Regions from separate parts of the Mesorhizobium cantuariense genome, predicted to be linked through region 2. Evidence: predicted binding sites of a transcription regulator. Region 2 holds the regulator's gene; the other holds the start of a gene.
The links. The regulator HrcA, encoded in region 2, represses chaperone genes, less so after heat shock. The targets are predictions, from matches to a motif close to GTTAGCACTCNCNNNNNGNGAGTGCTAAC.
Positions count from the first base shown of each region.

Region 1 (15,877 bases), 2.2 Mb from region 2:
CATCGAGGAAGAGAGCGTGGCGGCATGAGCAAGCTCGTCGTTTCCAACCTCTCGATCAACCGCAGCGAATTGCCTGTCGTGTCTTCGGTCGACATATCGGTCGAAAGCGGCGCCATCAGCGTCGTGCTCGGCGCCAACGGTGCCGGCAAGACGACGCTGCTCGAAGGCCTGTCGGGTATCATCCCGGTCGCCGGCGGCTCGATTGCCATCGATGGCCGCGACATCCACAAGGCGCGGCCGGGCGTGCGCTCGCGCGAAGGGCTGGCCCATGTCGAACAGGGGCGCACCGTGTTTCGCCAGCTCACCACCGAGGAGAACCTCAGGGTCAGCCTGCGTCCGGCCGCCGATATCGCTGAGGCCTATGCACTGTTTCCCGAACTGGTGCAGCGCCGCACGGTGAGGGCGAGCCTGCTGTCGGGCGGCGAGCAGCAGATGCTGGTCATCGCCCGCGCGCTGCTGACGCGGCCCAAGGTGCTGTTGATCGACGAGATGTCGGCGGGCCTGGCGCCGGTCATCGTCACGCGGCTGATGAGCGCGGTGCGCAAGCTCGCCGACAATGGGCTTGCGGTGCTGCTGGTCGAGCAGTTCGCCGCATTGGCGCTGTCGATCGGCAACCGCGCCTATGTCATGCGGCGCGGCCGCGTCGTCCATGACGGCGACTGCATGAAGCTGCTCAAGTCGCCGGACGAACTGCATCGGCTCTATCTCGGCGGATAGGGGCTGGCGTTCATTCGTTGAATCGAGGTCCCGAGCCATCTTGTTGTTCAGGCGCTGTTTTTCCCACTTGGCGGGGAACAACCGCGCCTGCCAGTCAATGCTGGATCTCGTTGAATGCCGCTGAACAGGGCAGCACGTTCTTTGCCGGTCCCACGTTCCGATCATTAGCATTTGCATCTGATCCGAGTTGATTTCCTATCGGGTCGTTAATGCGGCCATGCTGTTAATCAGTATTTGCTAATGAATCGATCGAGCGCGGGGTACGCCATGACCAAGAATCTCGGCAACGCACGTTACATGCCGCCAAAGGATGCCAAAGTCTCCTTGTTCGGCAAGGCCGCGCCGGCGCTGTTTCCGCTGGTGGTGGCGGCGCTGGGCTACATGATCGGCAAGCAGTTTTTTGGCATCTAGACTCCGAAAACGGTAAGGGCAATCAAGCGCTAGTCTCGGTAGCCACCTCCAGCCTGGCCTCCGTGGGGCGAATTCGTTCGCTGGCCAGCAGCACGACCGGGCAGGGTGGCGCGTGACGTCGTTGCCGATCGACAGGTCATGGGTTCCCTCAAACGCCGCGGCGGACTGACCATCACAACGCACGGGCCGCCATTTGCGTTGCAGCCGCCCGTCGCCAGACGTTGCTGTCAGACATGCACGTCGCCGAAGGAAAGTTCGCCGTCGTCGCCTGCCGCGAACACGGCGAAGGCGAACAGCCCGACATAGAATGCCGCAACAATTGCCACGATCGCCAGGCCGGGAATGGGGCCGAGGGCGGCGCTGTCGACGGCCTCGCGAAGCGAGCCGACAAAGCCGGTCTTGACGCCTACGGCCTGAAGGCTGGGGGTCGATATCTTGAGCACCCAGGCCAGCAGCAGGATCAGGAAGAGATAGAGGTAATTTCGCCGTAGGCGGCGCGCCAGCGCGACACGCTGTGACAGCAGGAACTTTGGCGCGCGCAGGCCTTCGCCGACGATGAGCAGCCAATCCGAGGCAAAGTCGGGTTGCGGGGAGAAGATCTGCGCGAAATAGTGGCGCTCGAACTGGCGCACGCGCGCCCGATAGAAATCAAAGAACCGATAGCGGCGCGCTTCGATCCACAGCAGCAGCAGAATCAGCAGCATGGCGAACAACAGCACGCCGTGATGCGCACTGGCCGTCGACAGCGACACAGAAAGCAGCGCCGCCACCACGGTGATTGCCCAGTTGGTCGTCCTGTCGAGCCGATCGCGCCATCCCGCCATCCGCGCGATCTCGGCACGGTGAAAATGCGACAGCGTGTTCACGCGCTCCGCCGATGAAAGGACGGGACCCGCGGGCTTTGCCGACGCATCGTTCATGGCATCCTCCGGCAAAGACTAGAACAGTTTGCCGGCAACATTGTTCCCTGTCGCGTCGCGCACGTCCGGCATCGGCCTGTGGACTTACGTCGGCTGCACGGCCCCCCTTGAGAATCCTCCAGCCTTCGGCAACATGGCGGTGAGGCTGGGAGCGTGAGGATGAGCAAGGCCATTTCCGCCGCATCGTTGAAGACTCCACGCAAGGCGCCGATGGCGCTGACCGAGGAACTCGTGGCGCGCACCATGCGCACGGTCGAGGATGCCGGGCCGACGCCGGGCATGGTTTACATGACCGATGCGGACTATGCGCGCATCCGTGACGGGGTGCTGGCCGGCGCTCCGTCCGGGCCGCTGAAACTGTTCGCCTATGGCTCGCTGCTGTGGAAGCCGGTCGGCGAGGTGAGGGGCGGCGAGCGGGCGGTGGCGACGGGCTGGCACCGGTCGTTCTGCTTCACGGTGCAGCGTTTTCGCGGCACCGTCGAGCGGCCCGGCCTGATGATGGCGCTCGATCGCGGCGGCCAGTGTCAGGGCATGGTGTTCGAAATCGCCGAACCGGTGGCGGCCAACCTCGAGGCACTGCTGCGCCGCGAGATGACCATCCTGCCCGCCGTCAATGTGCCCCGCTGGCTGCAGGTGAGGACCGAAGGCGGCCCACGCCGCGCGCTCGGCTTCGTCGTCGATCCGGCCAATCCGCGCTATGCCGGCAAGCTCGACAAGCAGGCGATCGCGGCGACGCTGGCCACGGCCGTCGGCCATTGGGGCTCTGGCGCCGAATACCTCTTCGAGACCATCCGCCACCTCGAAGCCTGCGGCATCCGCGACCGCAATCTGTGGCAGTTGCAGGAACTGGTGGCCGAGGAGATCGGACGCCTGTCGTTCAACCGTCCCTGAGCCACACCAGCATTTCGCCGGGTTCGCGGTTGTCCCAGGCGAAATAGGGAATGGCGGTCAGGCGCGTTTGCGAGGTGGCCGGCGGCTCGGGCCTGTAGAGCCCGTTTTGCCAGCCGTCGGCGGCATCGGCTTGCGCGAGCGCCGACAGTGTCACCACACCGCCGAGAAGCTCCGGCCGATGTTGCGCTTCGACGCCGGCCGTCCTCGGCAGGGACACACGATGCAACTGGCTGTCATTGTCGGTCGCCTCGACGCAGTAGATCAGCGGACCGCGCGACAGCGCGACGCGGCCGGCATCCTGGCGCACCTGCGGGTTGGCGTAGAGCCGCTCGATCGGCATGTCGAGATCGAGCCGCACCTGGTCGCCCTTTTTCCATGTGCGGCGGATCGCGGCGTAGCCATCGCTGGTGACGTCCGCCAACTTGACCGTCTCGCCATTAACCTCGAGCGCGGCGCCGGCGCTCCAGGCGGGAATGCGCAGGTGCAGCGTGAACGCCACCGGCGCCTGCGGCTCGACCGCGATTTCCACCGCGCCGTCCCAGGGATAGTTGCTTGCCTGTGTCAGGCTGACCGCGACACCGCCAATATCGAAGCGGGCCGTGGAGTCGCCATACAGATGCACGGCAAAAGCATCTTCGGCGACGCCGTAGAAATAGCTGCCGATCGAGGCGACCATGCGGCCGATATTGGGCGGGCAGCACGGGCAGCGGTGCCATTTCCACCTGTTGTGCTTGCCGCGGCTTTCCAGGGGGTTCTCGTAGAAGAACAGCGAGCCGTCGAGCGACAGGCCCGAGATCGAACCGTTGTACAGCGCCCGCTCCATCAAATCGGCATAGCGGGCGTTCGGCCCCATGCCGAGCATGCGGCTGGCCCAGAACACCAGCCCGACCGAGGCGCAGGTTTCGGCATAAGCGGTCTCGTTGGGCAGGTCGTAGTCGCTGGTAAACCCTTCATTGTGCGCCGATGGTCCTAGCCCTCCGGTGATGTAGAGGCTTTTGCTTGTGAGGTCGTCCCACAGGCGGTCGAGCGCCACGCGCAGGCTGTCGTCGCCATACTCCGTCGCGATGTCGGCCATCCCCGAATAAAGGTACATGGCGCGGACGGCGTGGCCGACGACCTTGTCCTGCTCGCGCACCGGCTTGTGCGACTGGTTGTATTCGTAGGTTTTGAAGTGATAGGCCTTCGGGTCGGCGCCACGGGCGCGCGCTTCTTCGTCGAAGAAATGCGGTTCGAGGCCGCGCTGGTCGATAAAGTACCTGGCCAGCTCCATGTATTTGCGCTCGCCGGTGACGCGCGAAAGCTTGACCAGCGCCAGCTCGATCTCCTCATGGCCGCAATAGCCCTTCTTCTTGCCGGGCTCCGGCCCGAGCACCGAGGCGATGTGGTCGACATACCTGCACATCACGTCGAGCAGCTTGCGTTTTCCCGTCGCCTGGTAATAGGCGACGGCGCCCTCGATCAGATGGCCGGCGCAATAGAGTTCGTGGCAGTCGCGCAGATTGGTCCAGCGCAGGCCGGGCTGGATGCGCTGGTACCAGCTTGAGAGATAGCCGTCCTCCTGCTGCAGCTTTTCATACATGTCGATGACGGCATCGATCCTCTTTTCCAGTGCGGGGTTCTTGCGCCGGTAGAGCGAATAGGCCGCGGTTTCAATGGTCTTGCCCCAGTCGGAATCCCAGAACATCTGCGTGGTCACCGTCGAGCCGGTGAAGCCGACGGAAGCTGCTTCATCGGGCGAGGGCGAGTGGAACGGGATGACGACACCGGGCGCGGGCCGGTCCGGATCGATCTGCTCCAGCATGCGCGCCTCGACACAACGCTCGTAGAGGATGTCGGCGGTGCGCGCGGCGACGGCATCGACGCGGTCGCCCCAGAAGCCGTGCACGTCGACCTGCGGCACTGGCAGGGGTCGAAAGGCGAGCTTTGGCTTGGCCGGTTTTGCGGATGGCGATGCGGTCATGAACTTACTCCATTCGGTCTGTCTATTTGACGGCCCCGGCCATCAGGCCGCGGATGTAGAAGCGCTGCAGCGCCAGGAACAGGATGAGGCAAGGCACCATCATCACGGTGACGCCCGCCTGCACCGCGCCCCAGTCGATGGCGCCGAAGCGACCGGACTGAAGTGCGGTCATCATCACCGGCAGCGTGAACTTGGACTGGTCGGTCATCAGCACGAGGGCGGCGAGGAATTCGTTCCAGGCGCCGAGGAAGGCAAACAGGGCGATGGTGACGACGCCCGGCCAGACCAGCGGCAGCATCACCTTCAAAAGCATGGTGATATTGCTGGCGCCGTCCATGCGGGCAGCTTCCTCGATCTCGCGCGGCACCGCGTCGAAGGCGTTGCGCATCATGAAGATCGAGAACGGCAGTTGCAGCGTCACATAGACGCCGACCAGGCCGGTCAGCGTGTTGTGCAGGCCGAGCTTGGTCAGCACCAGGAAGATCGGCGTCAGGATCGACTGAAACGGGATCATGATCGTCGACAGGATGAGGATGAAGAACAGGTCCTTGAACGGAAACCGGAACCGCGAAAAGCCGTAGCCGGCCAGCACGCTGACGATGACCGACAGCACCACCGTCATCACCGAGACGTAGATGCTGTTCTGTGCCGAGACCCAGAGACCGTCGCCGAAGCTGTTGAGCGTGGCATAGTTCTCCAGTGAGAAGCCTGATGTCGGCCAGGGCGGCAGCGGCGGCAGGCGTGCTTCCTGCGCCGGCTTGAACGCCGACAGCACCGCCCACACGATCGGCGCCGCAAACAGCACCGAGGCGATGATGCCAGTCGAATGCTCGCCGATGCGGGCTAACAGCCGGCGGTTGCGGGAGGCGGCCTGCGCCATCAGTCGAGCCCTTCCGGCTTGCGCAGCAGCCACAGCTGGACGAGGCTGAGCGCCACCAGGACGACGAGCAGCACCATGGAGAGCGCGGCACCATAGCCGAGCTTGAACGACACGAAGGACTGGTTGAAGATCCAGTAGACTGCCGTCAGCGTCTGGTTGCGCGGGCCGCCGCGCAGGATGATGTAGAACTGGTCGAAGGCGAGGATCGAGCCGGCGACCGACAGGATCAGCGCCAGCGCGAGCGTACGGCGCATCAGCGGCAAAGTGATCGCCCTGAACCTGGCGAACGGCCCGGCACCATCGATGACGGCGGCCTCCTGCAGATCCTGCGGGATCGATTGCAGGCCTGCCATCAGGATGATCATGGTGAAGCCGGCGACTTTCCAGACGACCATGGCGATGATCGACCAGAAGGCCGGCTGGAAGGTGGCCAGCAGGTTGAATTTTTTGTCGATCAGGCCGAGATCGTAGGCTGCCGGGCTGAACAGGCCGGAATCGACATTCAGCAGCCACGACCAGAGCAGGCTGGCCGAAGCGAAGCCGACAACCGCCGGCATGAAGAACATGGTGCGGTAGAGATTGGTCAGCGGCCGCGGCCGTTCGACGAACAGCGCCAGCGGAAACGCCACCACGAAGATCGCGATGGTGACGATCACGGTGTAGTAAGCGGTGAAGCGCAGCGCGTTCCAGAACCTGGTGTCGCGCAGGATGGCGACATAGTTGCCGAGGCCGATATAGCTGTGCTCGCCCATCAGCGGCCAGTTGTGCAGCGACATCCACGCCGTCATGCCGAGCGGGACGAGGAAGAAGACGACGACCAGCGCAACGGCCGGCGCGACATAGAGCAGGCCGATCCACTGCCGGCGTCCGGCGAGTTTGCGGGCGCGGGGCGGGACGGTGGTTGCTGCGATGGAGGTCATGGCTGTTCCCTTGGCGCTGCGTCCCCCTCCCCCTTGAGGGGAGGGTCCGGCCGAAGGCCGGGGGTGGGGTCCTCTCTGAAGCGCGCCGACGAAAAAGGAACGTCGAGCACTGCCGAGGCGACCCCACCCGGACCTGCGGTCCGACTTCCCCCCGAGGGGGAGGTGGGGTTGGCGCTTATTTCTGCGGCGCCTGGTCGATGATCGACTGCATCGTCTCCTGCGCATTGGCGATCGCGCCGTCGACATCGTCGCCGAAGAAGACCTCGTTGATCATCTGCGTCCACGGCCCGTTGGCGGAGTTGATCAGGTCGTTGAACACCACCGAATAGGGTGTCTTGCCCTTGGCCATGGCCTCGGCGGCGATCTGATAGCGTGGATCGAGATCCTTCAGCGCCTCCTTGGCGATGTCGCCGCGCACCGGCAGGCTGCCGTATTTGGCCAGGATGGTCTGGCCCTCGAGCGAATAGGCGAAATCGAGGAACTCCTTCACCACGGGCAGTTTCGTGGTGCCCTTGGTGACGACGAAATTGTCGCCGCCGGCAAAGGACGACCAGCCGCTATCCTTGCCCGGCAGGAAGGTGACGCCGTAGTCGATATCGGGATACTGGGTGTTGAGCGCGCCGATGGCGAAGGCGCCGGACGGCGAGATGCCGATATTGCCGGCGGCGAAGGCGGCAAAGAAGTTGGCGCCGGTGTCGGTCTGCGCGCCTGCCGGCACCAGATCCTTCTTGACCATCGAGCGGTAGAGATCGATGGCGCCGCGCAGCTGCGGGCTGTCCAGCGTCGCTTTCGAGCCGTCCTCCGAGAGGATGTCGCCACCCGACGCCCAGATCAGCGGCGTGAAGGTGAAGATGTTGCAGCCGCCGCAATTGCCGGAGAAGTAGAAGCCCTTGATGTTGCCGCCGAGCGCGTTGACCTTCTCGGCGTCGGCCGCGATCTCGGCCCAGTTGGTCGGGCCTTTTTCAGGGTCGAGGCCGGCCTGCTTGAACAGTTTCTTGTTCCAGATCAGCACCGAGGCGTCGGCGGAGAACGGCAGCCCGTAGATGTGGTCCTTGTAGGTGCCGGTCTTCACATGCGCAGGCGACAGGCTCGAGAAATAGGGCAGGGACTTGGCCCAGTCGGTGATGTCCTCCAACTGGCCGGCGGCGGCGAAGGAGGGCGTGTAGATCAGGTCGAGCGACAGCGCGTCGGGCGCCGTGCCGCCGGCCGCGGCCGCGCCGTATTTCGGGATGATCTCGGCATTGGGGATGATGTCGAGCTTGACCTGGTTGGTGTGCGCCTTGTTGTAGGCGTCGACGATCCTCGGCATGAAATTCGAGCCGTCGGCGCGCACCCAGATGTTGGCCGTCTCGGCGGCCGCGGCACCGACGCCGCCACCCAGAACGGCAGCGGCCAGGGCCAGTTTGGCAATAAGGTTCCTCATGTTCTCCTCCTCCAGGGTTGGCCGCGGTACGCGGCTTGGCGCCGATTGCGCGGCGCTTGGTTTTCAGCCATCCAGCGGATGGCCGCATGACTGTCGCACCACCAGCCGGCACGGCAGTTTTCGAATGCCCGGCGCGGCGGGCTTGCCGCCGACCAGCGAAAGCAGGGTCAGCCCGGCCTCGCGCCCGAGGGCGACCAGGTTCATGTCGATGGAGGTCAGCGGCGGACGCGTCGCCTCGGCCACGATCTCCCAATTGTCGAAACCGATGACGCCGACATCGCCGGGAACGCCAAGGCCACGCTCGCGCAAGGCATCGATGACGCCGCGCGCGATCTGGTCGTTGCCGCAAAAGACGGCGTCCGGCCTCTCGGTTTTGCCATCGAACAGCCGCGCCACCGCCTCGTGCCCCCAGGCTTCCGACCAGGAGCCGAGCAGCGGTTCGGTGACCGGCAGGCCGTTTTCGATCAGCACGTCGCGGTAAGCCTGCGCCCTGGCGTGCACCACGGCAAAGCTCGCCGGCCCGGTGACATGGGCGATGCGCTTCCAGCCCAGCCGGCACAGATGCTCGACCGCCAGCCGGGCGCCGTCGGCGTCGTCCGAAACGAAGGCGATGGCGTCGGGATCGGGCTGCGTGAAGGCATAGATCACCGGGACGCGCAGATTGGAGAGGTCGACGGGCAAATGGCGGTCGATGCGCTTGCCGGTGGCGATGATGCCGTCGACGCGCTTGTCGAGCATTGCGTCGACATGCATCTGGCCAAGGCGCGGGTCTTCCTCGACATTGCACAGGAACACCGAGACGCCATTGTCGACCAGCGCGTCCGAAATGCCCGACATCAGCGGCAGCGAGAAGCGGCCATAAGTATCGTTGGTGAGCAGGCCGACGGTGAAACTGCGCCGCCTGAGCAGGCTTTGCGCCAGGCTGTTGGGCCGAAAGCCGAGACGCCGCGCCGTCTCGCGAATGCGCTCCCGCGTCTCCGCGGTCATCCGCCCCTGATCGTTGAGCGCCTTGGAGGCGGTGGCGACGCTGACGCCGGCCTGCGCGGCCACGTCACGCAGGGTGACTGGCTTGGAAAAGACCGGAACAGGCAGATCATCCGATGGCATCGCGCCGAGAATCCTTAGCTGGGAAAAGGTTTTCTCTTACAGGTCGAAAACAGACCCGGCACGCGGCCAAGCCCGATCGGAAGTGTTTGGAAAAACCTTTTCTCAAGTCAAGGCTAGGCCAGATCGGGTGGCGGTTCAAGCGGGAAAGTGGGTTGGGGGGAAAGTGGGTTGGGTCAGGCCAATCGCTTCGGGCTTGGAATTCGTCCCATCTCTTTCTTTCCGAGTGCTGGCGCCGTCCTCACCTGCCTGCCGGCATCCTCTCGCCGTTCGTGACGGGAGAGGGGCGCTCTCATCGCCGGTCTCGTCAATCTCCAGCGTCGCAGGATAGGCGCCGGCGGCGGCCGGGCAAATCTGGCCGCTACACATGCTGGCGCGCGCTCTGAAAATCGATGCCGAAAACCCTGAACAATCCCTCTGGCTTAACCTTTCCGCAAGTATTTGCCCGCTACTTCGACAGCGATGGCCTCGTGGCGGAGCGGCTACGCTGGAGACTGCAAATCTCTGAAGCCTCGGTTCGATCCCGAGGCGAGGCCTCCAAAAATCATCTACTTCGCGTTGAGCCGCGGTCTCAACATGCTGCAGGTCAGTCAATTCCCAGCGCGCAGCTTCGTGCGTTCCGAAGGAAGGCAGCGTGGATCGGCCGTTGGGCGGTCCCAATTTTGCATTTGGCATGCAGGGCGCTCGCGAAAAGAGTGCTATGGAAGGGAGACGAGCGTCCTTGCTCCGCTCTTCCCGACATTCGAGGTCATTTTCGTGCGTGAACCGTCGCTGCTGCCCGTCTTTGGAAAACTTGGCCTCAAGGCGCCTGTCGCCTTCGTGGCGGCGCCGGCCCGGTCGGCAGGCGTCGTGTCGCGCCTGCGGGAGCTTGCGACCGCGCATGGCGGCATGGCGCTGAAGCTGTCGGTCATCGCCTGGACGGTGCTGATCCTGGGCGCCGTGTTTTTCATGATGCAGGGCTGACCGGCATGGCCAACCGCTACACACTGCGCATGGAGCTTCCCCAGAGTTGGAGTATCATCGATGTCTTCACCGGCCAGCCTGCCGTGGTCCGGCAAAAGGTGATGGTCGGGATGGGCCCGCGTGAGGCCGAGGACATGGTCGTGCAGATGAATGTCCGCGACGTCAAACGCCGCGAACGGGCCGAGCGCAAGGCCTGAACTGCCGCAGCAATGGCCTGAGACCAGCACCTTGTCGCGGGGAAAGGGCCTGCGCACCAAGAATCAAAGGATTCCCGTGAGAGCCAGCCTGAAGCAGAAGATACTGGAGGTCTGCGACCGCAAGATCTCCGAAAAAGGGACCGGCGTCGGCGTGTCGTTCTATGCGTTCTTCGCCAACAGGAACGACGACCCCGAACTCTTGATGGAAGCCGCCGAATGGTGGATCAGAACCCACCGCCTCGACCATTTTGAAAAAGCTGAAAAGATACGCACGATGGTCGAGAAAATGGATTTCGGCTGATCAGCCGAAATCAGCCGCCGTCAGCACATACATGCTCTTGCGGGTGCGGTCGTAGGCCTTCGACGCCACCTCACGAATGGTGCTGCTCTCGGTGTCGAATGTCTGGAGGTAGCCGGCTTCATTGGCCGCGGCTCCCGGCCGCATCTTGGCCATGGCGTCGGCGGCGACGGAGAAGGATATCTGGAACATGCCGTCATGTCCGACGAAACGGATACGCTGGCCGGCTTCGTCATAGCTGCGGCTGCGGTTGGGGAAGGTGAGACTCATGTCTTTGCCTCCGTGGCTTTCTTGGTCACCCGCTTCTTTTTCGGCGTCGGATTAAGGGCCTCGGCGACGCGGTCGGCCTCTTCCTTGGCCAGCCGCAACTCCCTCAGCCTTGCCGTCTTGATCTCCCTGGCCCTTGCCTCGGACATGTATTCGGCGGTTGCCTTGTTGCGCTCCGCCGTCTTCTTCTGCTTGTCGACAAAGCGGGCTTCAGCTTTTTCCATGATCGTCTGATTGCCTTCGGCCATCGAAGAAATCTCCCTTGTGCCTGAAATCGTGAAAGTGAACTTGTCCGATAAATAGGCACTCGATCGGCAAAATTCAATCTTTTGAAATATTTGACCCCTTGCCGATATCACGAAACGGCAAGCCGAAATAATACTTTTGAATATTTAATTTCGGCCGTGAATAATTTTTGGCACTCCTATCTATCGAGTGCCAACGCGTTTATAGAGGAGGGGCGTGGCCGCCTGTGCCGGCCCCAGAAAGAAGTTCCCATGAAATTTCGGCCCCTCCACGACCGCGTCGTCATTCGTCGCGCTGAAGGCGATATCAAATCCAAGGGCGGCATCATCATTCCCGACAATGCCAAGGAAAAGCCGCAGGAAGGCGAAGTCATCGCCGTCGGCCCGGGTGCACGCGACGAAAACGGCGCGCTTGTTCCACTTGACGTCAAGGCTGGCGACTTCATCCTGTTCGGCAAATGGTCGGGGACCGAGGTCAAGATCGACGGCGAGGACCTTCTGATCATGAAGGAAGCCGACATCATGGGCGTTATCGACAAGAGCGAGACGGGCGTTATCGACAAGAAGGGCGCCGAGAAGACAGTGCCTGCCAAGAAAGCCGCCTGATTGGAGCGCTGCGTGTCCTTCGGGATGCGCAAGGGACACTCCGGGCTTTGATCATGGAGGGCAGGGCTCTGCCTTCCTCAACCGAACTGGATAAAAAATCATGTCTGCCAAGGAAATCAAATTCTCCACCGATGCGCGCGACCGCATGCTGCGCGGCGTCGAGATCCTCACCAATGCGGTGAAGGTCACGCTCGGCCCCAAGGGCCGCAACGTCATCATCGACAAGGCCTATGGCGCGCCGCGCATCACCAAGGACGGCGTCACCGTCGCCAAGGAAATCGAGCTTGCCGACAAGTTCGAGAACATGGGCGCGCAGATGGTGCGCGAAGTGGCCTCGAAGACCAATGATCTCGCCGGTGACGGCACCACCACCGCCACGGTGCTGGCCGCCTCGATCCTGCGCGAAGGCGCCAAGCTGGTTGCCGCCGGCATGAACCCGATGGACCTCAAGCGCGGCATCGACCAGGCGGTTTCTGCCGTGGTCAAGGAGATCCAGGCGCGCGCCAAGAAGGTCAAGTCGTCGGCCGAGATCGCACAGGTCGGCACCATCGCCGCCAATGGCGACGCCAGCGTTGGCGAGATGATCGCCAAGGCGATGGACAAGGTCGGCAATGACGGCGTCATCACCGTCGAGGAGGCCAAGACCGCCGAGACCGAGCTCGACGTCGTCGAAGGCATGCAGTTCGACCGCGGCTATCTCTCACCCTATTTCGTCACCAATGCCGACAAGATGCGCGTCGAACTGGAAGAGCCCTACATCCTCATCCACGAGAAGAAGCTCGGCAATCTGCAGGCGATGCTGCCGATCCTCGAAGCGGTGGTGCAGAGCGGCAGGCCGCTGCTGATCATCTCCGAGGACGTCGAGGGCGAGGCTCTTGCCACGCTGGTCGTCAACAAGCTGCGCGGCGGCCTCAAGGTCGCGGCCGTCAAGGCGCCGGGCTTCGGCGATCGCCGCAAGGCGATGCTGGAAGACATCGCCGTGCTGACATCAGGCCAGATGATTTCCGAGGACCTCGGCATCAAGCTTGAAAACGTCACCATCGAGATGCTCGGCCGTGCCAAGCGCGTGCTGATCGAGAAGGACACCACCACCATCATCGACGGCGCCGGCACCAAGGCGACGATCCAGGCGCGCGTCGCCCAGATCAAGGGCCAGATCGAGGAGACGACCTCCGACTACGACAAGGAAAAGCTGCAGGAGCGGCTGGCCAAGCTCTCCGGCGGCGTTGCCGTCATCCGCGTCGGCGGCGTCACCGAGTCGGAAGTCAAGGAAAAGAAGGACCGTATCGACGACGCGCTGAACGCAACGCGCGCCGCGGTTGAAGAAGGCATCGTGCCCGGCGGCGGCGTCGCTCTGCTGCGCGCCCGCTCGGTGCTTGGCGGCCTGACCGGCGCCAATGCCGATGTCACGGCCGGCATTACGATCGTGCTTAGGGCGCTCGAAGCGCCGATCCGCCAGATCGCCGAGAATTCCGGCGTCGAAGGCTCGATCGTCGTCGGCAAGCTCACCGACAGCAAGGACCACAATCAGGGCTTCGACGCCCAAAACGAGACCTATGTCGACATGATCAAGGCGGGCATCGTCGATCCGGCGAAAGTGGTGCGTACCGCACTGCAGGATGCCGGCTCGATCGCAGCGCTTCTGATCACCGCCGAAGCGATGATCACCGATATCCCGGCCAAGGATGCGGCACCTGCGGGCGGTAATGGCGGCGGCATGGGCGGCTACTAAGAGATTCGGCCGGCCTGCGAAGGTGGTTTCATAGAAGCCACCTTTCAGACCTGACCTGAATCAGCCACGCCGGCACTTCATTGGAGCCTGGATAACTACCGCCGGGGGATTTTCTCCCGGCGCAGGCCTCTAGCCCAGGAGACGGATCCATGATCACGTTCGTGCGGAAGCCAGAGACGGTCGTCACGACCGAAAAAACCGAGGAAAGCCGCTTCGACCGCATCCGTAGGATTGCCGCCGACAAGCACAAGAAATCCGATTCCAACACGGCGACGCCATCAAAGAGCGAACCCAAACGCCCGATGTGAGGCGGCGGAGACGCCGCTACTGGCCCGAGCTCGATGCCATTGGCCGAGCCGTGATCCAGCCAGATCACCTGCGCAATCCCGGTGGCTGCTATCGGCATGTCCGGTATTGTCATTATATTAGCTTAAGCGCATATTCATCCGGCAGTGGCCCTTGGTCGCCAACGCGTCCAAGGGCGCCTGCAATTGTTCCGAAAAATAAATCGCTCCGTGCCGCTCGAATTATGGAGCAGCCACGAGACAATGACATTTGGAGGAAATACCCATGAAAGTGACTATTTTGGCAAACTATGCGCCTCATGCCGCCAAAGGACTGATGCAAGGCTCGGACAGGCAAGCTGCGGTCAAGGCGCTTTTCGAAAGCGTTGGCGGCAAGGTGACCAGCGTGATGTTCACGCGCGGCATCTATGACGTCGTCGTCAATGGCGAGGTGCCGGACCAGTCAGCGGGGATTGGCATGTCCCTTGCGGTGCGAGCGAGCGGCTCGCTGACCGAAATGGTTGTCCTAGAAGAACTCGACATGAAGGCTGTGCTTGCGGCCGCCAACAAGGCTGCCGGCGCGTACAAACCCGCGGGCTAGTGGACTTGCCTTCTTGATCAAGGCAGCACGGTTCGATGGACGTGCCGTGCTGCCTTGCGTCGGATGGCGCATCTTCTCCCGACTTTCGCGGCGACTGGAATTCACGCTAGTATCGTCCGGTGGTCGTTTGGTGCAGAGAGCTTGCGGAAACGCAACCGCGATTCTGAGTACGGAGACAAGTTCATGTTTGCGGCCAAGGCCATCGACACGTCAGATAAGGCCGCGTTCTACCGCGACCTCGCCACGCAATTGAAGGCGCTGCTCGACGGCGAGCGCGATTCGATCGCCAACGCTGCCAACACCGCAGCACTGATCTTCCAGATGGTGCCGGACCTCAACTGGGCCGGCTTCTATTTTCTGCAGTCGGACGAGGAAATGGTGCTCGGACCGTTCCAGGGCAAGCCGGCCTGCGTGCGTATCGCCGTCGGCAAGGGCGTGTGCGGAACCGCGGTCGAACTCGGCACCTCGATGCTGATCAAGGACGTGCATGATTTTCCCGGCCACATCGCCTGCGACGCCGACTCGCGCTCGGAACTGGTGGTACTGCTCGAGGACGACGAGGGCGTCTTCGGCGTGCTCGATCTCGACAGCCCGCTGCCGGCCCGCTTCGACAAAGCCGACCAGGCCGGCATCGAGACGCTGGCGGCAATCTATGCTGCTTCGAGTTCGTTCGAGGATTGAACGACGGCCTGACTGAAAGCGGCCGCACCTATGGATCGGTCTTCAGCGCGCGAGTGAAAGCCACGACTGCCATATCGATCAGTTGCGCGTGAATCTCACCGCGCGACCGTCCGCCGCCATCGTCGCAAACCGGGTCACCAATCTGTTCTGATGCAATGATGCCGGCCGCGCCGGGTTTGCACTCACCGAACATGCTGTAGTGGCTGGCATCCTCGATCGTCGCATAGCTCGCCTTTGAAATCGCTTCTGCGATCCCGGATGCGTCGGCAGCCGCGGGGATCTTTCCCGGCCGGCCAAGATTGACGATATCGACCGGAATGCTGATGCCGGCAAAGCTTTTGACGTCGAAGACATCGGAGGGGGCGGGATCGATCGCCATGGCGAAGTGAATGCGCTCATCCTTGTTGTCACGACCGGCGGCCTGCAAATCCATGGCGTGAAGATCAACGCCGCTTTGCCGGACCCATTCGCAAAGTGAGGCATTGAGCAGGTCCGTATCGCAATAGGCCGCGAGCAATTTCGGGTCGACGCGGGCACCGGCTATCGCGAGCGCGGTGTTGCCGCCCATGGAAAGACCGATGACACCCACTTTGCCTTGCTCGAGATGCTCTCTGAAGAAGGCGTCCTTCTCTATCGTGGTCAGGGCTGCCGTGAGATCGGCGGGCCGCAACCAGAGTTTCATGGTCTCGGCGGCGGATCTGTTTTTCCCCGTGTTTCCCGGATGTGTGGGAGCGGCGACGACGAATCCCTGCCTGGCCAAGGGCGTCGCGATCCAGC
Region 1 covers NZ_JBHRVD010000001.1:4,700,724-4,716,600, reverse strand. The annotation lists gene ACFOJ9_RS22970 (branched-chain amino acid ABC transporter ATP-binding protein/permease) at 1-28, shown strand, start outside; gene ACFOJ9_RS22965 (ABC transporter ATP-binding protein) at 25-717, shown strand; gene ACFOJ9_RS22960 (hypothetical protein) at 985-1,128, shown strand; gene ACFOJ9_RS22955 (DUF2270 domain-containing protein) at 1,356-2,048, opposite strand; gene ACFOJ9_RS22950 (gamma-glutamylcyclotransferase) at 2,208-2,939, shown strand; gene ACFOJ9_RS22945 (glycoside hydrolase family 127 protein) at 2,926-4,899, opposite strand; gene ACFOJ9_RS22940 (carbohydrate ABC transporter permease) at 4,922-5,779, opposite strand; gene ACFOJ9_RS22935 (carbohydrate ABC transporter permease) at 5,779-6,699, opposite strand; gene ACFOJ9_RS22930 (ABC transporter substrate-binding protein) at 6,875-8,122, opposite strand; gene ACFOJ9_RS22925 (LacI family DNA-binding transcriptional regulator) at 8,186-9,229, opposite strand; tRNA gene ACFOJ9_RS22920 (tRNA-Cys) at 9,691-9,766, shown strand; gene ACFOJ9_RS22915 (hypothetical protein) at 9,983-10,189, shown strand; gene ACFOJ9_RS22910 (hypothetical protein) at 10,195-10,386, shown strand; gene ACFOJ9_RS22905 (DUF6500 family protein) at 10,463-10,687, shown strand; gene ACFOJ9_RS22900 (DUF1488 family protein) at 10,688-10,954, opposite strand; gene ACFOJ9_RS22895 (hypothetical protein) at 10,951-11,199, opposite strand; gene ACFOJ9_RS22890 (co-chaperone GroES) at 11,449-11,802, shown strand; gene groL (chaperonin GroEL) at 11,903-13,534, shown strand; gene ACFOJ9_RS22880 (hypothetical protein) at 13,684-13,842, shown strand; gene ACFOJ9_RS22875 (GYD domain-containing protein) at 14,105-14,419, shown strand; gene ACFOJ9_RS22870 (GAF domain-containing protein) at 14,603-15,100, shown strand; gene ACFOJ9_RS22865 (alpha/beta hydrolase family protein) at 15,129-15,877, opposite strand, start outside.
Region 1: ACFOJ9_RS22890 (co-chaperone GroES) is a predicted target of HrcA. The motif match lies at 11,366-11,394, and genes of this name have one in related genera.

Region 2 (15,877 bases):
GCCCCGATAATATTCCGCCTCGCCGTCAGGAAACGCCAGGCAGATGACGGCGACGAAGCGCCCCTTGCGCTGTTGCGGCAAGGCCGCGCCGACTTCCTGCAACGCCACTTCGGTGCGCTGCATGGCCATGCCGAAATCGCGCGATCCATCCGGGGTTTCGGCCCAGTTGGCGGTGTAGACGCCGGGCGCGCCGTCGAGCGCGTCGACGCACAGGCCGGAATCGTCCGACAGCGCCGGCAGGCCGGTCGCCTTGGCGGCGGCCAGCGCCTTGATGTAGGCGTTCTCCTCGAAGGTGGTGCCGGTTTCATCCGGCTCCGGCAGATCATACTCCTTGGCCGATTTGGCTTCGAAGCCGAACGGCCCCATCAGGTCGGCGAATTCGCGCAGCTTGCCTTCATTGTGGCTGGCGACGACGATCTTCTTGCCATCAAGAGAATGCATCAAAGGCCCCAGATTCTTGGCTCGGCAAATTCGATCGAATTGCCCGAGGGGTCGCGTATATAGATCGAACGGCCGCCCTGCGGCCACTCGAATTCGCTTTCGATGGCGATGTTTTTCGCCTCAAGATGCGCTTTCCAGCGCATGATTTCGTCGGCTGTCGCCGCAAAGCACAGATGGCCCTCGCCGACCGCGCCATGCGGCGGCACCGGCAGCCTGGCGTCGGGCGCCGGCGGCACTTTCGTCGCGTCGGCGTTGAAGACGAGCAGCACGCCCGGCCCGCAGCGGAAGAAGAGGTGGCGGCCTTCGACCTTGCCGAGGAGGGGGAGGCCGAGGATGCCGGTGTAGAAGGTTTCGGCGGCGGTTAGGTCGGTGACGTAGAGGGCTGATTCAAGGATGGCAGAGGGAGTCACGAGGCGCCCCCCTCTGACCTGCCGGCCATCTCCCCCTCAGGTGGGGAGATTGGCAGCTTCGACGCGTTCACGCATCCCGCGCCGCCGATGGTTGGCGAAGCCCCATCGGCTAGCTGATCTCCCCCCTTGAGGGGGAGATGGCCGGCAGGCCAGAGGGGGGCATTCACGCTCGGCATTCGAAACCTCAGGCCACCGCCATCTGTTGCAAACTCACCAGCCTCTGGATGCCTTTCTTGGCCAGACCCATCAATTCCGCGAACTGCTCTTCCGAGAAAGGCTCGCCCTCGGCGGTGCCCTGAATCTCGACGATGCCGCCCTTGCCGGTCATGACGAAATTGGCGTCGGTGCCGGCCGCGGAATCCTCGATATAGTCGAGGTCAATGACCGGCTGGCCGTCATGGATGCCGCAGGAGATCGCCGCGACATGGTCCTTCAGCACCTTGGCGACGCTGGCCATCTGGCGTGCTTCCATCCAGCGCAGGCAGTCATACAGCGCCACCCAGCCGCCGGTGATCGAGGCGGTGCGGGTGCCGCCATCGGCCTGGATGACGTCGCAGTCGACCGTGATCTGCTGCTCGCCCAGCGCCTGCAAATCGACCACGGCGCGCAAGGAGCGACCGATCAACCGCTGGATTTCCAGCGTGCGGCCGCCCTGCTTGCCGGCCGAAGCCTCACGGCGCATGCGCTCGCCGGTCGAACGCGGCAGCATGCCGTATTCCGCCGTCACCCAGCCTTTGCCCGAATTGCGCATCCAGCCCGGCACCTTCTCTTCGAGGCTGGCCGTGCACAGGACATGCGTGTCGCCGAACTTCACCAGGCATGAGCCTTCGGCATGCTTGGAGACGCCGCGCTCGAAGGAGATGGCACGCATTTCGTCGAATTGGCGTTTGGAAGGGCGCATTCAGGCTGCTTTCTCGTCATTTTCGGAATCTTGGCCGGCTTGTAACCGCATGGGACGCGTGGCGCAAAGGAAAATGGCCAGATGATCTGACACAGACACCGGGTGATCTCACAAAGACACCGGGTGATCTGGCACAGACACCGGGTTGCGCAGGCCGTAGCGAAGTCTATATCTTGGGCCGGAGGTTTTTGGCCGTATGACCAAGGCAGTCGATCCGAGTTCGCAGTCGCCGGCGCTTCAGTCGCTCGACATGCGCTCGCGCGACATCTTCCGGCGTATCGTCGATTCCTATCTCAGGGACGGTGAACCCGTGGGATCCCGCAGCCTGTCGCGCATCCTGCCGTCCTCGCTGTCGCCGGCCACCATCCGCAACGTGATGAGTGACCTCGAGCATCTCGGTCTGATCTACGCGCCGCACATCTCGGCCGGCCGGTTGCCGACGCAGGCCGGCCTACGTTTCTTCGTCGACGCCTTCATGGAGCTTGGCGACCTCTCCGACGAGGAGCGCCGCGCCATCGAGGCACAGGTGCGGGCGTCCGGCTCGGGTGCGACGCTGGAGCAGATGCTGACCGAGGCCAGCCAGATGCTGTCGGGCATGTCGCGCGGCGCCGGTCTGGTGCTGGCCGCCAAGAACGAGGTGGCGCTGAAGCACATCGAATTCATCCAGCTCGAACCGACCAAGGCGCTGGCGGTGCTGGTGTCGCAGAACGGCGACGTCGAAAATCGCGTCGTCGAGCTGCCCGCCGGCATCACCGTCTCGCAACTGCACGAGGCCTCGAATTTCCTCAACGCCCATATCCGTGGCCGCACGCTGGCCGAGGCGCGGATCGAGATTGCCCGCATCAAGGAAGAAACCAGGGCCGCACTCGACACGCTGTCGCAAGACCTGGTCGAGAAAGGGCTGGCGGTGTGGGCCGGCGCCGACAGCGGCCTGCCGGCGCGGCTCATCGTGCGCGGCCGCGCCAATCTGCTCGAAAATGTCACCGCGCAGGCCGACATCGAGTTGCTGCGCCATCTGTTCGAGGACATGGAGACGCAGGACGGTCTGATCCAGTTGCTCGACCTCGCCGAACAGGGGTCGGGCGTGCGCATCTTCATCGGCTCGGAAAACAAGTTGTTTTCGCTGTCGGGCTCGTCGCTGGTGGTCGCCCCCTATCGCGACAAGGACGCCCGCGTCGTCGGCGCGCTCGGCGTCATCGGCCCGACCCGGCTGAATTACGCGCGCATCGTGCCGATGGTGGATTACACCGCGCAGCTGATATCGCGCATGCTCCGTTAAGCTGATCTAACCGAGGAGACGACGATGGCGCTCGAAGAATTCAAGGCCCGGATCAGCCTGCTGCTCGAGGAAATGGTCAACCAGCCGGAGGACCAGCACGAAATCCAGGAGCAGTTGCGCGAAAAACTGCGGGAAATGCGCGCCATGGGCCTGCCGCTGCCGGCCGATCTCGTCGCACTGGAAAAACGCCTCGACGACGATTTCTACGCCGCCGGAACCTGAGGCTTGACGCTGGATACGGCACTTCAACTCATCGTGTAACGCGGAACGATCGACGAAACCTGCCGTTCCTGTCCTCAATACCAAATATCGGAGGACAGGATGATCCGTTTCGCCGGTCTGGCTATTTCCGCCACCCTGTTTGTCACCACAACGGCATTCGCCCAGCAGGCGGAGGAGCCCGTGCTGAAAGGTGCGGCCGCTTTCGGCGACTGGCGCGCCGACCGGCCGGGGGTGCGCCGCCTGATCAGGCCGAACGATCTGCCGAAGCCCAACGTCACCAAATCCACCTCGAACAGAGCTGGCCTGGCGGAACGGCCACAAGACGCCAAGCCGCAATTGCCGCCGGGCTTTTCGGCCGAATTGATCGCGTCGGGCATCGACAATCCGCGCGTCGTGCGCGTGGCGCCGAATGGCGACCTGTTCGTCGCCGACAGCGAGGCCAACCAGGTCCGCATCTACCGTCTGGCCGAGGGCAGCGCGACGGCAGCTGAGGACGGTATATTTGCCGGCAATCTCAACCAACCCTATGGCATCGCCTTCTATCCGCCGGGCAACGATCCGCAATGGGTCTATGTCGCCAACAGCGACAGCGTCGTGCGCTTTGCCTACCGCAATGGCGACCTGAAGGCATCAGGCGATCCGGAAACCATCGTCGACAACATCCCTGCCAGTCATCACTGGACCCGCGACATCGCCTTCTCGCCGGACGGCAAGACGCTTTATCTGTCGGTCGGCTCGGGATCGAACGTCGCGCAGAGCATGGGCAAGGAACCGGAGGGCGGCCTCGACGCCTGGGCGAAGTCGCAACCGTTGGGTGCTGCCTGGGGGTCCGAGGACGGCCGCGCCGATGTGCTGGCCTTCGACCCGGACGGCAAGAACGGCCGTATCGTCGCCACCGGCTTGCGCAACTGTTCGGGCATGACCGTGCAGCCGGCGACCGGCGCACTGTGGTGCGTCGTCAACGAGCGCGATGCGCTTGGCGACAATGTGCCGCCCGAATACGCGACCGTGGTCAAGGACGGCGCCTTCTATGGCTGGCCCTGGTACTATATCGGCAACAATGAGGATCCGCGCCACAAGGGCGAACGCCCCGATCTTGCCGGCGAGGTGACCATTCCCGATGTGTTGATGCAGGCGCATTCGGCGCCGCTCAACATCGCTTTCCACGATGGGAAGAATTTTCCGGCCGAATACAAGGGGGACGCCTTCGTCGCGCTGCATGGTTCATGGAACCGCGGCAACAGGACCGGCTACAAGGTGGTGAGATTGCTGTTCAGGGATGGCAAGCCGACCGGCGAATATGAGGATTTCATCACCGGCTTCGTCGTCTCCAACGGCGAGGTCTGGGGCCGGCCGGTCGGCGTGGCGGTGGCGAGCGACGGCGCACTGATCGTGACCGAGGACGGCAACGGCACCATCTGGCGTGTCACCCATGGCGACGGTCGCTCCTGAGCAATCTTACTGAGACGGAGCAGGCCCCCTCACCCGGATTGCCAAAACCGAATTGCAAACAGCAATCCGGGGCAATCCGACCTCTCCCCGAGGGGAGAGGAGGTCGCCGGCGCTTCCCTCTTCTCCCCATCGGGGAGAAGGTGGCCGCGAAGCGGCCGGATGAGGGGGCCTTCTTCCCGTGTTACAGCGATATCTGGTGCAATGGATTCCGACCCCTACGGAATTCAATTCTCGCCCGTTCCATGCGACAAGGCATTCTGATTTGAGACGAATGACATGACCCTCACCGGATTCCTCGCCTACAGTGCCGCTCTCGGCATCGCCGCCGCCATTCCTGGCCCCGGCATCACCGCGCTGGTCGCGCGTGCGCTCGGCTCCGGCTTCCGCTCGTCGCTGGCGATGTCCTTTGGCCTGATGGTTGGCGACATCACCTATCTGACCGCCGTGGTGCTTGGCCTCGCCTTCGTCGCACAGAGTTTCGGCATGGTCTTCCTCGCCATCAAATGGCTCGGCGTCGCCTACCTCGCCTTCCTCGGCTGGCGTTTCTGGAACAGCGGCATCACGTCCGAGACCGTCGAGGCGAGGAAAGGCAAAAGCGGGCTGCTGTCGAGCTTCGTCGCCGGCCTGACCGTCACGCTCGGTAATCCGAAGACGATGATCTTCTACCTCGCGATCACGCCGACCATCGTCGACCTGAAGACCATCACGCTGGCCGATTACGGTATCCTCGTCGCGCTGACGGTCGTCGTGCTGTTGGTGGTGCTGGTGCCGTATCTGGCGCTGGCGGCCAAGGCGCGCTGGTTCCTGAAGTCGCCGCGCGCGCTCAAGGCGCTGAACCGCACGGCCGCCGGCTTCATGGTCGGTGCTGCTGCGGCGATTGCCGCCCGCCAATAGCGGGCTTTCGGCCAAAGCATTTCGCAAACAGGCCTTTGCGGGAAATGCTTTTCCGGGACGGGGACGTTTTAGACACAGGTCCCACTCGGATATTTTCTGCCGACAGTCTATCTTGCGCGGCCGAAGGTCCTATCTTGCCATTTGCCTGAAATTCTGGGAGCGAAACCAATGAACAAGCCCGTCACACCAGCCCGCGTGCCCGGTCGCGGCCGCGTCTACGATTCCATCACCGATACGATCGGCGACACGCCGCTGGTGCGGCTCGACAAATTCGCCAAGGAAAAAGGCATCGTCGCCAATCTCATCGCCAAGCTCGAATTCTTCAATCCAATCGCTTCGGTCAAGGACCGTATCGGCGTGGCGATGATCGAGGCGCTGGAGGCATCCGGCAAGATTTCTCCCGGCAAGACCACGCTGATCGAACCGACGTCCGGCAACACCGGCATCGCGCTTGCCTTCGCCGCCGCCGCCAAGGGCTACAAGCTGATCCTGACGATGCCGGAAACGATGTCGACCGAGCGCCGGAAAATGCTGGCGCTGCTCGGCGCCGAACTGGTGCTGACCGAGGGCCCGAAAGGCATGAAGGGCGCCATCGCCAAGGCCGACGAACTGGCGGCGACGATCCCCAATGCGATCATCCCGCAGCAGTTCGAGAATCCGGCCAACCCGGAAATCCATCGCACGACGACGGCCGAGGAAATCTGGAACGATACGCATGGCGAGGTCGATATCTTGGTCGCCGGTATCGGCACCGGCGGCACCATCACCGGCGTCGGCCAGGTGCTGAAGAAGCGCAAGCCTTCGGTGCATGTCGTCGCTGTCGAGCCTGAATCCTCGCCGGTGCTGTCGGGTGGCCAGCCCGGTCCACACAAGATCCAGGGCATCGGCGCCGGCTTTGCGCCCAAAATCCTCGACACGACGATCTATGACGAGATCGTCAAGGTTTCGAACGAGGATTCCGTCGCCAATGCCCGCCTCGTCGCCCGCCTCGAAGGCGTGCCGGTCGGCATCTCGTCGGGCGCCGCCCTGCAGGCAGCCATCGTCGTCGGCTCGCGGCCGGAGAACAAGGGCAAGAACCTTGTGGTGATCATCCCGTCCTTCGCCGAGCGCTATCTGTCAACGATCCTGTTCGAGGGGTTGGGATCGTAGTCCGATGCTTCTTCGTGGCTAAGCTGGCCCGTTGAAAAACCGTCCGTGGCCGTCATCAGCGGCTTGAGCGCGACATCGCTTCCGGTTCATATCGCCCCGGCCTGCTTTGCGCGGGCTGGGGAGGATTTCATGTACAAGCTCTACACCCGTCCGGGCAGCGGCGGCTTCGTCGTCGAGGCGGCGCTGGCGCTGGCAAATGCGCCGTTCGAGCAGATCGATGTGCCGAAGACGGACCGGCCCGATCCGGCCTTCCTCGACATCAGTCCGTTGAACCAGGTTCCGGTGCTGACCTTGCCGGACGGAAGCTCGATGACCGAATCGGCGGCGATCTGCATCCTGCTTGCAGAGCGTCACCCCAATGCCGGCCTGGCGCCAGCTGTCGACGCGCCTGCCCGCGCCGACTTCCTGCGCTGGATGACTTTCATGTCGTCGGTGCTCTATCCGGCGGTGCTGCGTTTCTACTACGCGTATCGATACACGGCCGATGCCGATGGCACCAAAGCCGTCAAACAGGCAGCCGTGGCCGAGATGGATCGCGGCTTTGCCGTTCTTGATGCCGCTCTCGAAGGCCGTGACTGGCTGGTCGGCGACCTGATGTCGCTGGCCGACATCTATCTGGTCATGCTGGTGGCCTGGCATCCCGACGTCGACAAGGCGCGCGCGGCCTGGCCTGATATCGAGCGTCTGTGGTCGAAACTGCGCGAGAACCCCCTGATGAAGACGCTCAACACATCGCATGAGATGTGGCCAAGCTGAACGGACGGCCGGTGGCGAGGTTCAATTTCTGAGGACTGCCCGTTTTCCCTGCAGGAAGCGGCGCACCGCCGGGTCGCGTTCGAGACCGATCGCCCGGTCATAGGCCTCGGTTGCCTGTGGCACCTGACCGAGCCTGGCCAGGAGACCGGCGCGTGCTGCCCAATAGGGCTGATAGTCATCAAGCCGCTTGTCGTCGCCCAGCACGTAAAGGGCCGCCAATCCCGCCACGGCGCCCTCGGCCTCGGCGATCGCCACCGCGCGGTTGATCGCCACCACCGGTGATCCTGCGATCGAAAGCAGCGCGTCGTAGAGTTCGCGGATCGCCACCCAGTCGGTGCGGCCGGTCAGCCGGCGTGCCGCATGTGCGGACTGCACGGCTGCCTCAAGCTGGTAGCGGCCGATGACGCCCCTGGCGGCGGCGTGGGAAAGCAGCGCCTCGGCCTCATCGATGAGGGCGCGGTCCCATAAAAGGCAATCCTGTTCCGCCAGCGGCACGAAGTCGCCTTCGGCACTGCGCCGTGCGGCGCGGCGCGCCTCGGCAAACAGCATCAGCGACAAGAGGCCAAGCGCCTCGGGCTCCTCCGGCAACAGCGAAGCCACCAGGCGGCCGAGCCATATGCCTTCGGTTGCCAGATTGCGGCGCCGCGTTTCGGTGCCCGCCGGATCGGACCAGCCTTCGGCGAAGGCGGCGTAGATCGCTTCCAGCACCGCATCCAGCCGTTCGCCGAGCTCGGCCCGCTCCGGCACGCGGAACGGAATGCCGGTTTCACGGATGCGGGTCTTGGCGCGCACCAGGCGCTGGCCCATCGTTGCCGGCGAGACCAGGAAGGCAGAGGCGATCGTTGCCGCGTCAAACCCGAGCACGGTCTGCAGGATGAGCGGCGAACGCACGCTCGATTCGATCGCCGGATGGGCGCAGGCGAACATCAGCCGCAGCCGTTCGTCGGGCAGGTCTTCGTCGGTCATGCGTGCCTCCGCCTCCTCGGCAATCAGCTTGAGATGCTCGCGGCCAGCCTCGCTGGTCAGCCGCCGCCGCACCGCATCGACGCGACGCCGCCCTGCCACCGCCAGCAGCCAGGCTTCCGGCTTTTCCGGTACGCCGGTTCGCGGCCAGCGTTCGAGCGCCGCGGCAAAGGCGTCGGCCAGCGCGTCCTCGGCGCCGGCCACGTCGCGCGTGCGCGCCGCGAGCCAGGCGACAAGCTTGCCGTAGCTTTGCCGGGCGGCCGCCTCGGCGGCCGCCCGGGCGATCTCCGGGCGACTGTCCATCACATCGTCATCTCTCAGACAGGTACTCGGTCAGTTCCCAGATCGGCCGCAGCTCGACAGTGCCGGTGCTGGCCGCCGGGCAGCGCGCCGCCCAGGCGATCGCGGCGTCGGCATCCTCGGCCTCGATCATGTAGAAGCCTGCAAGCTGCTCCTTGGTGTCGGCATAGGGGCCGTCGAGGACGTTGGTCTTGCCACCGGCCACCCGAACCGAGGTGGTCACCTGACTCGGGCGCAGCCGGTCGCCGGCCAGCCACGCGCCGGACTTCTTCAGGGCTTCGGTATAGGCGCCATAGGCGGCACTCATCTGGTAGGTCGCCTCGGCCGGTGCATTCGCCATCGCGGCTTCGTCGGCGTAGATCAAAATCATGTATCGCATGGTCTTCTCCCGTTGTTTCGAAGGCCGCTTCGTTGCGAGCCGGACGTATGTCGCGCGGCAGCAGCCGATTTCGACAGGCAGTTCAAAAAAACTTTCGGCTCCGATGGCTTTTTGCGCAAGCCGCCATCTGTGTCCTGATCCCTCAACCGTTCGTCTAACGAGCGCAATTGCGGGTTGGCATTTGCGGCCCGCTGTCTAAACTCGCCCCGGTTCGCTTCCAGGGAGGCGGTGCGGTCGTCGATATTTCAGGGAGGAAATCAGATGTTGCATTTCAGAACGAAATTTGTTGCGGCCGGCGCGGTGGCGCTTTCGCTTGGCCTGGGCGCTGTCTCAGCCAAGGCGCAGGAATTCATCAATGTGCTGACCGGCGGTACGTCCGGCGTCTACTATCCGCTCGGCGTCGCGCTGTCGGAGATCTACGGCAAGGGCATCGAGGGCGCGCGCACCCAGGTGCAGGCGACCAAGGCTTCGGTTGAAAACCTCAATCTGCTGCAGCAAGGCAAGGGCGAGATCGCCTTTGCACTCGGCGATTCCGTCAAGATGGCCGCCGAAGGCAACACTGAGGCTGGTTTCCCCGGCAAGCTCGACAAACTGCGCGGCATCGCCGCCATCTATCCCAACTACATCCAGATCGTCGCCAGCCAGGAGTCCGGCATCAAGACGCTGGCCGACCTCAAGGGCAAGAGCCTGTCGGTCGGCGCGCCGGCGTCCGGCACCGAACTCAACGCCCGCGCCATCTTCGCCGCCGCCGGGCTGAAATACGAGAATCTCGGTCGGGTCGAATATCTGCCCTTCGCCGAATCGGTCGAGCTGATCAAGAACCGCCAGCTCGACGCCACGCTGCAATCGGCCGGGCTCGGCGTCGCCTCGATCCGCGACCTTGCCACCTCCGTGCCGATCAATGTCGTGGCGGTGCCGGCACAGGACGTCGCCAAGATCGGCTCGCCCTATCTTTCGGTGGTCATTCCCAAGGGCACCTATGAGGGCCAGAGCGAGGACGTCGCAACCGCCGCGGTCGGCAATTTCCTCATCACCCGCGCCGATGTCTCCGACGAGACCGCCTACCAGATGACCAAGCTGATATTCGACCATCTCGACCAGCTTGCCGCGGCACATGCCGCCGCCAAGGCGATCGACCCGGCCAAGGCACTCGACGGCATGCCGGTGCCGCTGCACCCCGGCGCGGAACGGTATTACAAGGAGAAGGGGCTGCTGAAGTAAGTGGGCATAGCCCGGCAATCCGACATGTCTTCGCTAAGCACCCCCCTCTGCCCTGCCGGGCATCTCCCCCTCAAGGGGGGAGATTGGCCGTCACCACACCCTTCGCCAATCGCTGACGTTGCAGGACGAACGCCGACATCGATGCTGCCGATCTCCCCCCTTGAGGGCATATGCGCTAAGATAGCTTCGGCATGGACTGAAATTTGCGCTTTCGTGGTGGCTCACGCCATCGATGTCGCAAGGCATGGAGATTTTGGCGCAGGGCTGCCAAGGGAGGTTGAGCAAAGATCGCTGCGATCAGAGAGGCGACGATCTGGCGGGTGGCGCGCCACAGCAGCGGGCGCCCGTCGCTCAAGGGGGAGAGACACCCAACTCCTGCGAAAGGGGTTCGGTCACAAGCGCGATGAGGAAGTGGGCAAGAATCCAAGGCTTTGCGATCCTTGGGTCTTTGGCTGGAGGCGCGCGCAGTCCGATCAGGCTCTTCAGACGCTTGAAGGCGAGCTCGATGCGCCAGCGCATGCGATAGAGCTTGAGAACTGTGCCGGAGGGAAACTCCTCCTGGTCAAGCGAGGTCACAAGGATGACAAAGCCGGCGGCAATCAGCGTCTCCGGTTGAACCTGCTTGCCCTTGGCCTTGGCTTCCTTGTTGATTTTGCGCCGCGCTTCTTGTGTCGCAGCCTCGGATTTGCGCAAGGCGATCAGGCGCATCTTCAGGGGCTCGCCCTTCTTGAGGCCCAGCCAGACAGGCGTTTCGATGACCTCCTCCCGGCAGCTCTTCAGGTGGCCGATGAGATCGAACGCCTTGCCGTTGGCGTCGAGCCATCGCACATTCTTCCACGGCGCGCGCACGACAACGTCGCCGTCTTGCGCCATGACCTTTGCGATCCGCTCGGCCTGCAGATAGGCGCGGTCGCCGATGCGGATCTCGCCCGGCACCACCGGCACGCGGTCGATCAGCTCGGCCTCGCTCTGGTCGGTGATCTCGAGGAAATCGAACTGCTCGCGCTCAAGATCGAAGGCGCAGTGCATACGCCAAAGGCCATTGTTCTTCTTCTCATGCACACCCGCCTTGGCAACCGATGTCGCATCGAGGATGCGGATCAGCCGGCCCTTAGGCAAGCCTTCCTCCTCGCGCTTCAAAAGGTGCCCGATCAACTGCTGCAGCCACGGCCCTGCATTGCGCAGCCGGCCGAGCAACGCCACGTCCGAGATGTCGGCGATCCCGCTTGCCGCCGCCCAGGCCACGACGCCCCGCATGCCCACCTTGCCAAGGCAGTAAGCCAGTGTCAGGCGCAACAGATCAGTAGCCGACCTGACGCCCCGCGGCCGCAGAAACGCCTTCGTCTCGCGGGCACTCCCTGCAATCAACTCTTCACCGCCGAGGAGCTCAATCGTCTCGGCCCAGCCGTCATCTACAAGCGATTCGTGAGTCATCGCAGCGTAGAATCACAACCGATTCCCCACTGCAACACCTATCTTAGCGCATATGCCCTTGAGGGGGAGATGCCCGGCAGGGCAGAGGGGGGCGCCTCGCACTACAATTCGCTCCTTTTGGAGACCGTCGGATGAGCGAAGCAACGTCTGCAACAACCGACAGCAAATCCACCACCTTCCATCTCCCTGCTGTCGAAGAGCAGGTCGAAGGCCTCCCGCCCGGCTTCGGCGACGGCCTTTCCGGCAAGGCCGCCTTTCTCATCGCCGTCGCCTTTTCCGTGTTCCAGATCTATGTCGCAGCCTATGGCAGCATTCCGAGCCAGGTGGTGCGGGCCATGCATGTCGGCTTCCTGCTGCTGCTTGGCTTTGGCCTGATCGCCAATCTGCGCACCAAAAGCATGCCGGCCAAAGCCATATTCTGGACGCTCGGTGTGCTCGGCTTCGGCACGGGTCTGTACAATTGGGTGTTCTATGCCGACCTCATCCGGCGCTCCGGCTTCCTGACCACGCCGGACCTGATCGTCGGCGCGGTGCTGGTGCTGCTGGTTTTCGAGGCTGCGAGGCGGCTGATGGGCCTGCCGCTGGCGGTCATCGCCTTCATCTTCCTCGCCTACTGCTTCGTCGGCAACCATCTGCCGCCGCCGTTCATTCATCGCGGTTATGATTTCGCCCAACTCGTCGACACCTTCGCCTACGGCACCGAGGGTATCTACGGCACGCCGATCTATGTTTCGGCTGCCTACATCTTCATCTTCGTCGTCTTCGCCGCCTTTCTCGAACGCGCCGGCATGATCGCGCTGTTCAACGATTTCGCCCTCGGCCTGGTCGGCTCCTGGCGCGGCGGCCCGGCGCAGGTCTGCGTGCTGTCGTCGGCGCTGATGGGCACCATTTCCGGCTCGGGCGTCGCCAATGTGGTGGCCAGCGGGCAGTTCACCATTCCGCTGATGAAGCGCTTCGGTTTCCGCTCGGCTTTTGCCGGCGCCGTCGAGGCGACCTCCTCGATGGGCGGCCAGATCATGCCGCCGGTGATGGGCGCCGTCGCCTTCATCATGGCCGAGACGCTGAACGTGCCTTATGCCGACGTGGTCAAGGCGGCGATCATCCCGGCGCTGCTCTATTTCGGCGCCTGCTTCTGGCAGGTGCATCTGGAAGCCGGCAAGGCCGGGCTGCACGGCATGGCCAAGGCGGACCTGCCCAACCCGTGGGACGCGGTGCGGCAGCACTGGCCGCTGGTGCTGCCGCTCGCTGCCCTCATCTATCTGTTGTTCGCCGGCTATACGCCGATCTTCGCCGGCACGATGGGCCTGGCGCTGACCATCGTGCTCATCCTCGGCACACCGCTGGCGGCAGCGATCGGGCCGCTCGCCTTCCGCATCGTCTTCTGGTTGGCGCTGGGGTTTGCCGCCGCTTCATTCATGAAGTTCGGCGTCAACCTCCTCGGCCTGGTCATCGCCGCGCTGGTTGCCGCCTGCTTTACGTTCAAGGGCGGCCGCGAAACCCTGCAAATCTGCGTCGACTCTCTCGCAGAAGGGGCGAAGAACGCGCTGCCGGTCGGCATTGCCTGCGCCATCGTCGGCATCGTCATCGGCACGCTGACGCTGACCGGCATCGCCTCGACATTCATCGGCTGGATCATCTCGATCGGCGAGGACAATCTGTTCCTGTCGCTGGTGCTGACCATGGTCACCTGCCTGGTGCTCGGCATGGGCATCCCGACCATTCCCAACTACATCATCACCTCGTCTCTGGCCGGGCCGGCGCTGCTGGAGCTTGGGGTGCCGCTGCTGGTCAGCCACATGTTCGTCTTCTATTTCGGCATCATGGCCGATTTGACACCGCCGGTGGCGCTGGCCGCGTTTGCCGCCGCGCCCATGGCCAAGGAAAGCGGCCTGAAAATCGGCATCCAGGCGACCAAGCTTGCCATTGCCGGCTTCGTCGTGCCTTTCATGGCGGTCTACACGCCGGCGCTGATGTTGCAGGATGCCGGGCCGATCGCCGCCCAGTTCGGCTATCCCGTCGAGGTCGCCTACATCGTCGCCAAGGCGTGCATGGGCATCGTGCTGTGGGGCGCTGCCGCCGTTGGCTTCCTTATCAGCCGCATGGCGTGGTGGGAGCGGCTCGTCGCCTTCGCCGCCGGCGTGCTGCTCGTCGCCGCGGTGCCGCTCACCGATGAGGCGGGCTGGGTGCTGGCGCTTGCCTGGATCGGCTGGCACTGGTGGCGGGCACGGCCGGCCACCGCATGAGCCTGTGCATCCTTGCCGCCGGCAAGACGGTGGCACTCTCCGTCGCCGCCTTCACTTTGTCCTGGACGCATTCGGTGGAACGGACGCGTTGGGAGGAAGACTGGAAGGTCACGCCTATCGGCCTGCAGCTGGTCGAGGCGCGGATCAAGGGCTCGGGCGCCGGCATGGAACCGCCGGAAGGTGCGGTGCTGAAGAACGGCTGGTGGGTCTATGTGCCCAAGGTCGGCCCGCAGCGACGCGTCGTGCTCGCCGCCTCTGGCGCAACCGGCGACGGCTGGACGCTGTGCACGGTTCAGGGCTGCCGTGAACTGGGCAAGGCGGCCGGCAGCACCATCGTGCTGGAGCCATGCGAATCCACCGGTTCGAGCCAACCGCGATAGCGCACGATCAATGCGCTGAGCGGCGGCTCGTTCTCCAGCAGCCACACCCTCAGCCAAGGAACCGCTCCCGCATCTCGGCGGAAGGAACCTCGCAACTGTCCTTCCTGCCGAACAGCGCGTAGCGATTCTTGGCAACGCGATCGTAGAGCCAGTCGCGCAGCGGGCGCGGCAGCAACAGCAGAGCCTTCATCGCCCGCCACGGCCAGCCGAGTTCCGACATCACGGCAACGAAGCTGTCGAGCCGCGTGAGGGCGACGCCGTCGATCAGGACGAGATTGGTTTCGTAGGAGTCCGTGCGCAGCCCGTGCTTCCTGAACAGCGCTTCGCCGAATGGCGACTGCGCGGTGGCGAAGCGGAAGCGGCTTTGACGGTCGAGCCTGACCACCATGCGCACGAAGCCGGAGCACAGCACGCAGACGCCATCGAAGACAATCAGTGGATGGCGTGCATCGAAGGATGTTTCAGAGGGACGGCTTGACTTGCGACGGCTTGACTGGGGAAGGTCGGTCACGCGGGCCTCGGCTGCTTGTGCCCTGGGACACTAAGCCAGCCGGAGGCGGTATCAAAGCCGTGGCGATGTCGCACGCCGCCTGTCGGCGAGAGCGGGACGCTCGGCGCGATAGGTGGTGGCGCGGGTAGAGGCGGCCGGCCGGCAGATCCGGCTGTCGTGGCGATTTTCGAAAGCCATGATCAGTGCGCGCCTAGCGAGTTGCCGCGACGGGCGCAGGCCGGGCCGGGGCCGCGCATGTAATAGCGCTCGGGCCGATAGGTCGGCGCGACGAATTCGCGGATGGCGGCGGCATAGCCGATGAGGTGCGCGAGGAAGTTCATTTACCTTGTCCCTGTCCCGATTTTCGGATGTCCCTTCCGAATTGCGGTCATCATAGCGTCGAGGCGTGAATAGTCGGTGAACGTGATGTTAATATCTGGTCGAAAATGCCTTGGTTCGTGGCCGGAATGCGGCTGATTCGGGGTCTTTCGGTGCAGTTGGTCGGCATTCCGCCCAATGTGACTTTTCCATCACATATGTTTCGTTTGAATGTCGCCCGCGCGCGGTTCTGTTTCAACTTTTGCCGCGTCCGTGAAATTTCCGTGCTGGCGGCCAGAACGCCTCAGGCGCGCTTGCCATCCAGATCGGTGCGTGAGCGCGGAACTGGAGCGGGCTCTGTCCGTTCTCACCTTCATCTGGTTCTGGAAGGGAAGATATCATGGCGCCGCGTCCAGCCTGGAAGGGCTATTTGAAGCTGTCGCTGGTCACCTGTGCCGTCGAGCTGACCAATGTCGTCACCCACACCGAGAAGGTCTCGTTCCGGGTGCTGAACCGCAAGACCGGCAACACGGTGAAGCGCATCTATGTCGATTCCGAAACCGGCAAGCCGCTCGGCGACGACGACGAGATCAAGGGCTATGAAGTCAGCGACGGTGATTTCGTCCATATCGACGAAGACGAGAT
Region 2 covers NZ_JBHRVD010000001.1:6,873,632-6,889,508, reverse strand. The annotation lists gene rdgB (RdgB/HAM1 family non-canonical purine NTP pyrophosphatase) at 1-441, opposite strand, end outside; gene ACFOJ9_RS33710 (VOC family protein) at 441-851, opposite strand; gene rph (ribonuclease PH) at 1,036-1,752, opposite strand; gene hrcA (heat-inducible transcriptional repressor HrcA) at 1,949-3,031, shown strand; gene ACFOJ9_RS33695 (hypothetical protein) at 3,056-3,253, shown strand; gene ACFOJ9_RS33690 (PQQ-dependent sugar dehydrogenase) at 3,353-4,705, shown strand; gene ACFOJ9_RS33685 (LysE family translocator) at 4,982-5,599, shown strand; gene cysK (cysteine synthase A) at 5,768-6,748, shown strand; gene ACFOJ9_RS33675 (glutathione S-transferase family protein) at 6,878-7,504, shown strand; gene ACFOJ9_RS33670 (RNA polymerase sigma factor) at 7,526-8,770, opposite strand; gene ACFOJ9_RS33665 (YciI family protein) at 8,778-9,146, opposite strand; gene ACFOJ9_RS33660 (TAXI family TRAP transporter solute-binding subunit) at 9,408-10,367, shown strand; gene ACFOJ9_RS33655 (transposase) at 10,719-11,801, opposite strand; gene ACFOJ9_RS33650 (TRAP transporter permease) at 11,933-14,044, shown strand; gene ACFOJ9_RS33645 (DUF1850 domain-containing protein) at 14,041-14,424, shown strand; gene ACFOJ9_RS33640 (thiol-disulfide oxidoreductase DCC family protein) at 14,474-14,935, opposite strand; gene ACFOJ9_RS33635 (hypothetical protein) at 14,987-15,112, opposite strand; gene ACFOJ9_RS33630 (hypothetical protein) at 15,115-15,255, opposite strand; gene ku (non-homologous end joining protein Ku) at 15,633-15,877, shown strand, end outside.